Regions from separate parts of the Klebsiella sp. M041 genome, predicted to be linked through region 1. Evidence: predicted binding sites of a transcription regulator. Region 1 holds the regulator's gene; the other holds the start of a gene.
The links. The regulator PurR, encoded in region 1, represses purine synthesis genes. The targets are predictions, from matches to a motif close to CANGCAAACGTTTGCNTG.

Region 1 (5,746 bases):
GATCGCCAGCGCGAGTAAAGGAAAGTTGATTTTCATTCAATGACTCCATCAGACCGTCAGGGAGGACGGCGTAACATCAGAAGCCAAAAGCATGACATCAATCACAAAAAAACAAAAGTGAACGAAATGACAAAAGATTTTTGCAGAATTGATAATAATGGCGGGATACGGGGAGGAGGCCGCGCTCCTCCCTCATCGGAACATTAGTGCAGTATGGCGGTCAGGCTGAATGCGACGATCACGCCGAGGGCAATAATCGTGGTGATCAGCGAAAACTTTAAATTGGTATCCATCATTTTTCCCTCTTGTTATCCCCACACCAAAAGTGAGCTTGCTCATTTTTGCACAAAAAATCGCAAAAATCTTCCGGGATTTAGGGCGATGCACATTTTTGCTCTTCCACTTTGCCCCAAGATCGGACAAAATCCCACGCTAATTTAAAAGCGTATCGGCCATTGACCCCTTCCTGTCGTTCTGTGTCGTTTTCCCGACGTGATGCAATGTTGAAAATTGTATTCAGGGTGTGTGTAGGCAAACGTTTACGTATCGATGATCAGGCGATCAGGTCAAGGCATGGAGTGAGATGTAATGGCAACTATTAAAGATGTAGCGAAGCGCGCAAACGTTTCCACTACAACTGTATCACATGTAATTAACAAAACCCGTTTCGTTGCCGAAGAGACGCGCAATGCGGTATGGGCGGCGATTAAAGAGCTGCACTACTCGCCGAGCGCCGTGGCCCGCAGCCTGAAAGTCAATCATACAAAATCGATTGGCCTGCTGGCGACCAGTAGCGAAGCCGCCTATTTCGCTGAAATCATTGAGTCCGTTGAAAAGAGCTGCTTCCAGAAGGGCTATACCCTGATTCTCGGCAACGCCTGGAACGACCCGGAAAAACAGCGGGCCTATCTGTCGATGATGGCGCAAAAACGCGTCGACGGTCTGCTGGTGATGTGTTCCGAATACCCGGACTCCGTCCTGAGCATGCTGGAAGAGTATCGCCATATTCCGATGGTGGTGATGGACTGGGGCGAAGCAAAAGCTGACTTTACCGATGCGGTAATCGATAACGCCTTCCAGGGCGGGTATATCGCCGGACGTTACCTGATTGAACGCGGTCACCGCGAAATCGGCGTGATCCCGGGCCCGCTGGAGCGCAACACCGGCGCGGGGCGACTGGCCGGCTTCATGCAGGCGATGAAAGAGGCGCATATCAGCGTGCCGGAAAACTGGATTGTACAGGGCGACTTCGAGCCGGAGTCCGGCTACCGCGCCATGCAGCAGATCCTGAGCCAACAACACCGTCCAACGGCGGTCTTCTGCGGCGGCGACATTATGGCGATGGGCGCTATCTGCGCCGCGGATGAAATGGGGCTGCGCGTGCCGCAGGACATTTCGCTGATCGGTTATGATAATGTGCGCAACGCCCGCTATTTCAGCCCGGCGTTAACCACCATTCATCAGCCGAAAGATTCGCTGGGCGAAGCCGCGTTCAATATGCTGTTGGATCGTATCGTCAACAAGCGCGAAGAGTCGCAGTCTATTGAAGTGCACCCTCGGCTGGTCGAACGCCGCTCGGTGGCGGATGGCCCGTTTGTCGACTATCGTCGCTAAAGCACTGGCGGGCGCGGATCACTCCGGCGCCCGCAGCCACTCCCGATTCAGCGTGTCGCTGTCCCCCAGGTAGTCCAGCATCCAGTTTAACGCCGGCGAAGCATCATTCTGCTGCCAGGTCAGACAGCAGGCCGCATCCGGAAACGGATTTTCCAGCGCCAGCGCGGTCCACTCGCCGCGATCCACCCATGGCCGGGCGAAATGGCTTGGCACCATGCCGACGCAGAGTCCTGCCGACAGACAGGTTGCCGACGATTCCCAGTCGGGGACCACCACCCTCTTCTGGTTATCCAGCAGCCACGTTGTCCGTTTGGGCAACGAACGCGAGGTATCTTCCCGCACCAGCGACGGCCAGTTGCGCAGGACATCGTCGCTCAGCGGCCCCGCCATCTTCGCCAGCGGGTGATCGCTCGCCACCACGCAGTCCCAGCTCAGCATCCCCATATCGCGGAACGCATAGCGGCCCCCGACCGGAATAGAGCGCGTTGCGCCAATCGCCAGCTCCACGCGGCCGTCGGCCAGCGCATCCCATACGCCATTGAACACTTCCTGAAAAACGATCAGCTCGACGTCGGGAAAATGGCGATAGAAATCCACGATCATCTGGCGCATCCGCGCGGGTTTCACGATATCGTCCACCGCGATCGACAACTGCCCGCGCCAGCCGTTGGCAATTTGCTGGCACTGCTGGCGGGTGATCTGCATTTTTTTGATAACAGAGCGCCCTTCCTGTAAAAACCAGACCCCGGCGGGGGTCAGCTCCACATCACGATGACGGCGCTCAAACAACGGGACGGCCAGCCACTCTTCGAGCTGACGCACGGTATAGCTGACGGCGGAAGGCACCCGATGGAGCTCCTGCGCCGCCGCGCTAAAGCTGCCGTTCCGGGCGACGGCATCAACCACTTCCAGAGAGTATTCAGACCACATTTTCTGCCTGCAAAATTTTTGAATGCATGTGACAAATATTAGCGTTTCACAAGCCACAATGCACTCCCTACACTCTGCGGCATCGTACCTGTACTCCAAAAATGAGAACGTTATGTCACAACCTGGGAAAGGATTTTTAGTCTGGCTGGCCGGCCTGAGCGTGCTGGGCTTTCTGGCCACCGATATGTACCTGCCGGCATTTGCCGCCATGCAGCAGGATCTCGACACCTCCGCCGCATCCATTAGCGCCAGCCTGAGCCTGTTCCTCGCCGGCTTCGCGCTGGGCCAGCTCTTCTGGGGGCCGCTGTCAGACCGCTACGGGCGCAAACCGGTGCTGCTGAGCGGCCTGGCGATTTTCGCGGTCGGCTGCCTGGGAATGCTGTGGGTGCAGAACGCCACGCTGATGCTGGCGCTGCGTTTTCTGCAGGCGATTGGCGTCTGCGCCGCGGCGGTCACCTGGCAGGCGATGGTGACCGATTACTATCCCGCCCAGCGCACCAACCGCATCTTCGCCACTATTATGCCGCTGGTAGGACTGTCCCCTGCGCTGGCCCCGCTGCTGGGCAGCTGGCTGCTGGTGCACTTCGAGTGGCAAGCCATCTTCGCCACCTTGTTTGCCATCACTCTGCTGCTGATGCTGCCTGCCCTGCGCCTGAAGGCCGCCGCTAAGTCGGCCACAGTGGCTGAAAAGAAAATCACTTTTCTGGCGCTGCTGCGCTCCCGGGAATACAGCGGCAACGTCCTGATCTACGCCGCCTGTTCCGCCAGCTTCTTCGCCTGGCTTACCGGTTCGCCGTTTATCCTTCATGAGATGGGCTACGGCCCGACCGCCATCGGCCTGAGCTATATCCCGCAGACCATCGCTTTTCTGGTGGGCGGCTATGGCTGTCGCGCGCTGCTGCAAAAATGGTCCGGGCAACAAATGCTCCCGTGGCTGCTGGTGGTCTTCGCCGTCAGCGTCGCCGCCACCTGGCTGGTGGGTCTGCAAACGCATGCCTCGCTGGTGGCGTTGATGATCCCGTTCTGCCTGATGGCGGTGGTCAACGGCGGGATCTACCCCATCGTGGTCGCTCAGGCGCTGAAGCCTTTCCCGCAGGCAACCGGCCGCGCGGCGGCGCTGCAGAACACCCTCCAGCTTGGCCTGTGCTTCCTGACCAGCCTGCTAGTCTCCACGCTGATCGCCACACCGCTGCTGACCACCACCAGCGTGATGCTGGTCTCTATTTTGTTAGCCGGAGTGGGTTATCGCCTGCAGCAGACGCCAGCGCTGGCGGCCCACTCTTCCCACGCCTGACGCCCGTCGCCAGAGCCCGGACCAGTGGTTAGCACGCTAAGATATTTTTATTGAAAGCCAGTACTTAGCGTCCTATACTGGATCCGGGTTCACATAAATAAAAAATATTTAACAGATTAACGGATGCAGGATGCCTCCGTTTCACCATGGAAGGCCTTTCGGCAAGGGTTATCTCCCTTCCTCTGTTCTACGTCGGATAGCGACTTCACGGATTATCCGTGAGATTTCTCACAAAGCCAAAAAAGCGTCTACGCTGTTTTAAGGTTCTGATCACTTGGGCGTGATGGAGAAGCTATGAGTTCATCGTGTATAGAAGAAGTAAGTGTACCAAATGATGACTGGTACCGGATTGCAGCTGAATTGTTGGGCCGTGCGGGAATTGAAATCAATGGCTCCGCGCCGTCAGACCTGCGGATTAAAAACCCTCTTTTTTTTAAACGCGTATTGCAGGAGGGGTCGCTGGGTTTAGGCGAAAGCTATATGGACGGCTGGTGGGACTGCGAGCGTCTGGATATATTCTTCCATAAAGTGCTCCGCGCCGGGCTGGAAAAACAACTCCCTCACCATTTCAAAGACACACTCCGCATCGCAGGCGCTCGCCTGTTTAACCTGCAAAGTAAAAAACGCGCCTGGATCGTCGGCAAAGAGCACTATGACCTCGGCAACGATCTTTTCAGCCGGATGCTTGATCCCTACATGCAATATTCCTGCGGGTACTGGAAAGAGGCGCAGACCCTCGAAGCCGCGCAGCAGGATAAGCTGGATCTCATCTGCCGTAAGCTGGAGCTCGAGCCAGGCATGCGAGTGCTGGATATCGGCTGCGGCTGGGGCGGTCTTGCCGAATATATGGCGCGGAATTACCAGGTGAGCGTTGTCGGCGTGACCATCTCCGCCGAACAGCAAAAGATGGCCCAGGCGCGCTGCGATGGCCTTGACGTGGATATTCGTCTTCAGGATTATCGCGATCTGCACGACAGCTTCGACCGCATCGTCTCCGTCGGCATGTTCGAACACGTGGGTCCCAAAAATTACGCCACCTACTTTGAGGTCGCCGATCGTAATTTGAAACCCAACGGCCGCTTCTTACTGCACACCATCGGTTCCAAAGTCACCGACCATAACGTTGACCCGTGGATCAATAAATATATCTTCCCTAACGGCTGCCTGCCGTCGGTACGGCAGATCGCCGATGCCAGCGAGAAGCACTTTGTGATGGAAGACTGGCACAACTTCGGCGCCGATTATGACACCACCCTGATGGCCTGGTATGAGCGTTTCCTCGCCAGCTGGCCGGAAATTGCCGATAACTATTCTGAGCGTTTCAAACGCATGTTCAGTTATTACCTGAACGCCTGCGCCGGCGCCTTCCGCGCCCGCGACATTCAGCTCTGGCAGGTGGTGTTCTCGCGCGGGATTGAACACGGACTGCGCGTCGCCCGTTAAAAAACACGCCCCCGCTCACCGGCGGGGGATTTTTTGTCAGGCTTCACTGACCTTAGCCGCGACCTCTTTCGCCGCCAGCACGCGTTCAACCGTATCGACAACCGCCTGGGTTTGCGGGTCGATCTCGATATTGACGCGGTCGCCCAGCTTCTTCGCCCCCAGCGTGGTCCGCTGCAGCGTCTCCGGAATAAGATGCACGCAGAATCGGGTTGCCGTCACCTCGCCTACCGTCAGGCTGATGCCATCGATACCAATGAATCCTTTATAAAGGATATATTTCATCAGCGTCGGATCCTGTACTTTAAACCAGATCTGACGGTTATTTTCGGAAGTGAGGATCTTCACGATTTCCGCCGTGGTCATAATATGGCCGGACATCAAATGCCCGCCGATTTCATCACTGAATTTCGCCGCCCGCTCGACATTGACTTCATCCCCGACCTGAATATCGCCGAGGTTGGTAAT
Region 2 (5,746 bases), on a different contig from region 1:
GCCGCCTGCAGCGTCCAGCTTTCCGCCGCCCCCAGCACCGGCAGCCACGCTTTCTGCGCAATGCCGCCTAAGCCAACCACTCCGATGCGCAATCTTGTCCCCACGTATTAGTCCCCCAGATGGTGTAACAGCGAATCGAGGCGCGCTTTCAGCTCCGCCACCTCGCCTTCCAGCGCTTCAACCCTGGCTCGCAGATCGTCATCCTCTTCCAGCGGCGCGAGTGCTTCCACCGTCGTGATCAGCGTGTCCATCTCGTCGCAAAACAGATGCATATAGCGGCTTTCCCGTTTTCCCGGCTCCCGGGGCAGACGGGCGACGAAGGGACCATCTTCGCGGGTCGCCAGCCCTTCCAGCACGCTTTCCACTTCCGCCATATCGCTGAACTCATGCATCCGCTGCGCCCGACTGCGTAATTCACCCGGCGTCTGGGCGCCGCGCAGCAGCAGCGTCGTCACCACCGCCACCTCGCCGGCGCTGAGCTTCAGATCGCCAAATTCGGAGTTGCAAAAGCGCTGCTCATACTTGGTTACCCGATTGCCGAATCCGCTGACCGTGCGCAGATAGTGGCGTTTCACCAGGGTATCCAGCAGCGTCTGGACCTCGCCTTCGCTCAGCGACATCACCGGCTCGCGGTTGGTTTTCTGATTGCAGGCGGTCACGACGGCGTTCACCGACAGCGGATACTGCTCGGGCGTGGTGACCTGCTTTTCCAGCAGACAGCCAATGACGCGCGCTTCATGCGCGGTTAACTGATATTTCATCCTCTCTCCTTAACGTCCCGCTGACCAGTCCGGCGTCGTTAGCGCCGTCAATACATGGTCACGCCACTGCCCGTCGATCAGCAGGTAATCTTTGGCGTAACCCTCTTTTTCAAACCCCAGCCGCGCCAGCAGCGCGCCGCTGCGCTGATTATGCGGCATATAGTTGGCCATAATGCGATGAATATGCTGCGTACGCTGCATATAGCGAATCGCCGACGTCAGCGCTTCAAACATCAGCCCCTGCCCCTGCCACTTCTCGCCAATAGAGTAGCCGAGATAGCAGGCATGGAATGATCCACGCACCACGTTGGAAAAGTTCGCCACGCCGACGATCTCCTTTTCCTCCGGATCGAGCAGCGCGAAATAAAAAGCAGACCCCTGTTTATGAAACTCGGAGATCATCGACAGACGCGCCTGCCATCCGGAAGGATAGCAGTGGCTGTCGTCACGAACCGGCTCCCAGGGTTTTAAGAACGCCTTATTCTCGGCGTAATAATCGGCCAGACGCCAGGCGTCACGATCGTGAACCAGGCGCACCACCAGCCGGTCCGTCGTCAAACGCACCTTCGGCACGTTACTGCGATAGCCAAACATTTCCTTTTCAGTCCCCCTGACTTCATTCTTGCTGCCTTCACTATACCTGTCCTGCGCGACGGTGTGAAAACAGCAACATACCATTTTCTGCGCCATCTCCTCTTTTCGATGAATAGCCTCAATCGAACTTGCATTTTGATAAAAAAATATTGTCGCAAGGGCGCTGGGAAAAGCAGCAGATTGCCCGCAGAATATCCACGCTTATCTCTATTTTTCCCTGGAGGGGAAATGTCCCGCGTCTCGCAGGCAAGGAGCCTGGGTAAATATTTCCTGTTAGTCGATAACATGCTGGTCGTGTTGGGCTTTTTTGTCGTCTTCCCGCTGATTTCCATCCGCTTTGTCGATCAGATGGGCTGGGCGGCGCTGATGGTCGGCATCGCGCTCGGCCTGCGCCAGTTGGTGCAGCAGGGATTAGGTATCTTTGGCGGCGCTATCGCCGACCGCTTCGGCGCCAAACCGATGATCGTCACCGGTATGCTGATGCGCGCCGGCGGCTTCGCGGCGATGGCCGTCGCCCATGAGCCGTGGGTGCTGTGGTTCTCGTGCATACTTTCCGGGCTCGGCGGCACGCTGTTCGATCCGCCGCGGGCGGCGCTGGTGGTTAAGCTGGTGCGCCCGCATCAGCGCGGCCGCTTTTTCTCCATCCTGATGATGCAGGATAGCGCCGGCGCGGTGATTGGCGCGCTGCTGGGCAGCTGGCTGCTGCAGTATGATTTCCGCCTGGTGTGCAGCGCCGGCGCCGCGCTGTTTATCGCCTGCGCGGCATTTAACGCCTGGTATCTGCCGGCATGGAAGCTCTCGACGGTGAAAACGCCGATCCGCGAGGGGCTGGGCCGGGTGCTGCGGGACAAGCGCTTCGTCACCTATGTCCTGACGCTGACGGGCTATTACATGCTGGCGGTGCAGGTGATGCTGATGCTGCCGATCATGGTGAATGACATCGCCGGCTCGCCGGCCGCCGTGAAGTGGATGTACGCCATCGAAGCCACCATTTCGCTGACCCTGCTCTATCCCATTGCCCGCTGGAGCGAAAAACGTTTTCGCCTTGAGCACCGGCTGATGGCCGGTCTGCTGGTGATGACTCTGGCCATGCTCCCCATCGGCATGACCAGCAGTTTGCAACAGCTGTTTACCCTGATCTGCCTGTTTTACATCGGCTCCATCATTGCCGAACCCGCCCGGGAGACGCTGGGCGCCTCGCTGGCGGACGCCCGGGCGCGCGGCAGCTATATGGGCTTCAGCCGCCTGGGGCTCGCCTTTGGCGGCGCGCTGGGATATGCGGGCGGCGGCTGGCTGTTTGATGCCGGTAAGGCCGCGGGTCAGCCCGAGCTGCCGTGGCTGATGCTCGGGGCCATCGGGGTTATCACCTTCCTGGCGCTGTGGTGGCAGTTTAGTCCGAAACGCTCTACCTCCGGCATGCTGGAGCCGCGGACCTGATGCGCGCGGCGGCGGTTTCTCCCGCTTTCAGCCTATTCTGCTGGTATCGAGGGTGCTGACAGGTCATGATGCTTTGTGTCAGGATGAATGAAGATATGAGCCAGAGGACCCCCATGAAAAAGATTTTGATCGCCGCCGCGCTGATTGTCAGCGGCCTGCTGAGCGGCTGTAATCAGCTGACCCAATACACGGTAAGCGAGCAGGAGATTAACCAGGCCCTGCAGAAGCGAAACCATTTTGCCAAAGATATTGGTCTGAAAGGCGTTGCCGACGCCCATATCGAACTGCAGAACCTCACCAGCGCCATCGGGCGCGAGGAGCCGGGCAAAGTCACGCTGACCGGGATCGCTAACGTCGACCTGAACTCCCTGTTCGGCACGCAGAAAGCGACGATCGATCTGAAGCTCAAAGCGCTGCCAACTTTTGACAGAGAGAAAGGCGCCATCTTCCTGCAGGAAATGGAGGTGGTCGATGCCAAAGTGGCGCCCGAGAAACTGCAGTCGGTCATTCAGGCCCTGCTCCCCTATCTGAATCAGTCGCTGCGCAGTTACTTCAGCCAGCAGCCTGCCTATGTCCTGCGTGAGGACGCCAGCACCGGTGAAGCGCTGGCGAAGAAATACGCCAAAGGCATAGAGGTGAAGCCGGGCGAGATTGTCATCCCCTTTACCAATTAATCTCCAGGGCGCCGCGGCGCCCTCAATTTTTTACGGAAATGAGTGCAAAGGAAAACGTTTACGCTTATCCTTAGTGCCCGGCAAAAAACAGCCCTGATGACTGAACCTATTAGCCGGAGCCTTCCATGACAGCACAATCCCAGGTATTGAAAATCCGCCGCCCAGACGACTGGCATATCCATCTGCGTGATGACGATATGCTGAAAACCGTCGTGCCTTATACCAGTGAGTTTTATGGCCGGGCGATCGTGATGCCGAATCTGGTGCCGCCTGTCACCACCGTCGCGGCGGCTATCGCCTATCGCCAGCGCATTATGGACGCCGTCCCGGCCGGGCACGATTTTACCCCGCTGATGACCTGCTATCTGACAGACTCCCTCGACCCGGCTGAGCTGGAGCGCGGCTTTAACGAAGGCGTGTTCACCGCCGCCAAGCTTTACCCGGCCAATGCCACCACCAACTCCAGCCACGGCGTCACCAGCACCGACGCTATTATGCCGGTGCTGGAGCGGATGGAAAAACTGGGGATGCCGCTGCTGGTACATGGCGAAGTCACCCATGCCGAGATTGATATTTTCGACCGCGAAGCGCGCTTTATTGAAACCGTGATGGAGCCGCTGCGCCAGCGCCTGCCCGGCCTGAAGGTTGTCTTTGAGCATATCACCACCAAAGATGCCGCCGAGTATGTGCGTGACGGCAATGAACTGCTGGCGGCCACTATCACCCCGCAGCATCTGATGTTCAACCGTAACCATATGCTGGTCGGCGGTATTCGTCCTCACTTGTACTGCCTGCCGGTACTCAAACGCAATATTCATCAGCAGGCACTGCGCGAACTGGTCGCCAGCGGCTTTAGCCGCGTCTTCCTTGGCACCGATTCCGCGCCGCATGCCCGCCATCGTAAGGAAGCCAGCTGCGGCTGCGCCGGCTGCTTCAACGCCCCGACCGCCCTCGGCAGCTACGCCACCGTGTTTGAAGAAATGAACGCTCTGCAGCACTTTGAGGCCTTCTGCTCGCTGAACGGCCCGCGCTTTTACGGTCTGCCGGTCAATGAAGGCTATGTTGAACTGGTGCGTGAAGAGACGACCGTCGTCGACAGTATTGCGTTGCCCAATGACACCCTGGTGCCGTTCCTGGCAGGTGAAACCGTCCGCTGGACCATGAAGCGATAAAAAACGCGGCCCCCTGTTGTCAATGCTCATCAGATACTGTATAAATAACCAGTATCAAACACAGGGGGCAATTATGCGCATTGAAGTCTCTATCGCCAAAACGACCGCCTTACCCAACGGCGCGCTGGAAGCGCTGAATAACGAACTCTCTCGCCGTATCGCCGAACAGTTCCCGGCCATCGACAGCCAGGTGAGCGTCCGCTACGCCACGGGCAATCAGCTCTCGGTGTTCGGCGGCCTGAAAGAAGACAAAGACCGGATAAGCGAAATCCTGCAAGAAACCTGGGAAAGCGCGGACGACTGGTTTGTCCACGATCTCTCCTGAAGCATGGCGGGATCCAGTTACTCTGGTTTGCTCCCTCATTGTGCTTTTCTTTGCCGGGTCGCCCCGGCTTTTTTATCCTCTTCTCATGTTCAGAATATTCCTGATTATTCTGCTTAATATCGACTAAAATGGCCGTTTTGCACGCTTATCTTGAGTAAAAAAGCGGCAAAACAAGAAAATCATGCTGCCTTTCATTTAATTTCTCGAGTTTATTCTTGATCCCTGATATAATTAACTTGCTTCAAAAAACATGCATTAAACCTCGAGAATTGTTGTCTTTTAACATATGAATAAGGGGTTATGATGGAAAAAAATAATGAAGTCATTCAGACCCATCCCCTCGTTGGATGGGACATCAGCACCGTTGATAGCTACGATGCACTGATGTTGCGCCTGCACTACCAGAACCCCGCTCAAGAAAACAGTCATGATGCTGAGATAGGCCAGACGCTATGGCTAACGACGGACGTCGCACGTCAGTTTATTTCAATCCTGGAAGCAGGCATTGCAAAAATTGAATCTGGCGAATACCAGGAAAACGAGTACCGCAGACATTAACGCGGCCCTCGGAATGACTTAACAATAAGCTTAACAGGCACCTGCGGGTGCCTGAATTATTTTCGGGCTTGTATAAGCACAGGGAGTTAATTACCCTGCTAACAAGGCAATTACCCGGAACTCACCATGCAATACGATCTTATCATTATCGGCAGCGGCTCCGTCGGCGCCGCCGCTGGCTATTATGCGCGTCGTGCCGGACTCAATGTTCTGATGACCGATGCC

Region 2: the regulator PurR is predicted to act here: its motif matches at 3,514-3,531, upstream of pyrC (dihydroorotase).

Annotation. Positions count from the first base shown of each region.
Region 1 covers NZ_JCAXWU010000006.1:167,404-173,149, forward strand. Annotated here, with positions in the region: gene AC6CWS_RS09815 (MFS transporter) at 1-36, opposite strand, end outside; gene cydH (cytochrome bd-I oxidase subunit CydH) at 204-296, opposite strand; gene purR (HTH-type transcriptional repressor PurR) at 589-1,614, shown strand; gene punR (DNA-binding transcriptional activator PunR) at 1,633-2,544, opposite strand; gene punC (purine nucleoside transporter PunC) at 2,657-3,838, shown strand; gene cfa (cyclopropane fatty acyl phospholipid synthase) at 4,133-5,281, shown strand; gene AC6CWS_RS09845 (riboflavin synthase) at 5,318-5,746, opposite strand, start outside.
Region 2 covers NZ_JCAXWU010000004.1:62,490-68,235, forward strand. Annotated here, with positions in the region: gene AC6CWS_RS05890 (Gfo/Idh/MocA family protein) at 1-92, opposite strand, end outside; gene AC6CWS_RS05895 (YceH family protein) at 108-761, opposite strand; gene rimJ (ribosomal protein S5-alanine N-acetyltransferase) at 771-1,355, opposite strand; gene mdtH (multidrug efflux MFS transporter MdtH) at 1,584-2,792, shown strand; gene AC6CWS_RS05910 (lipoprotein) at 2,906-3,466, shown strand; gene pyrC (dihydroorotase) at 3,592-4,638, shown strand; gene dinI (DNA damage-inducible protein I) at 4,712-4,963, shown strand; gene bssS (biofilm formation regulator BssS) at 5,267-5,521, shown strand; gene solA (N-methyl-L-tryptophan oxidase) at 5,648-5,746, shown strand, end outside.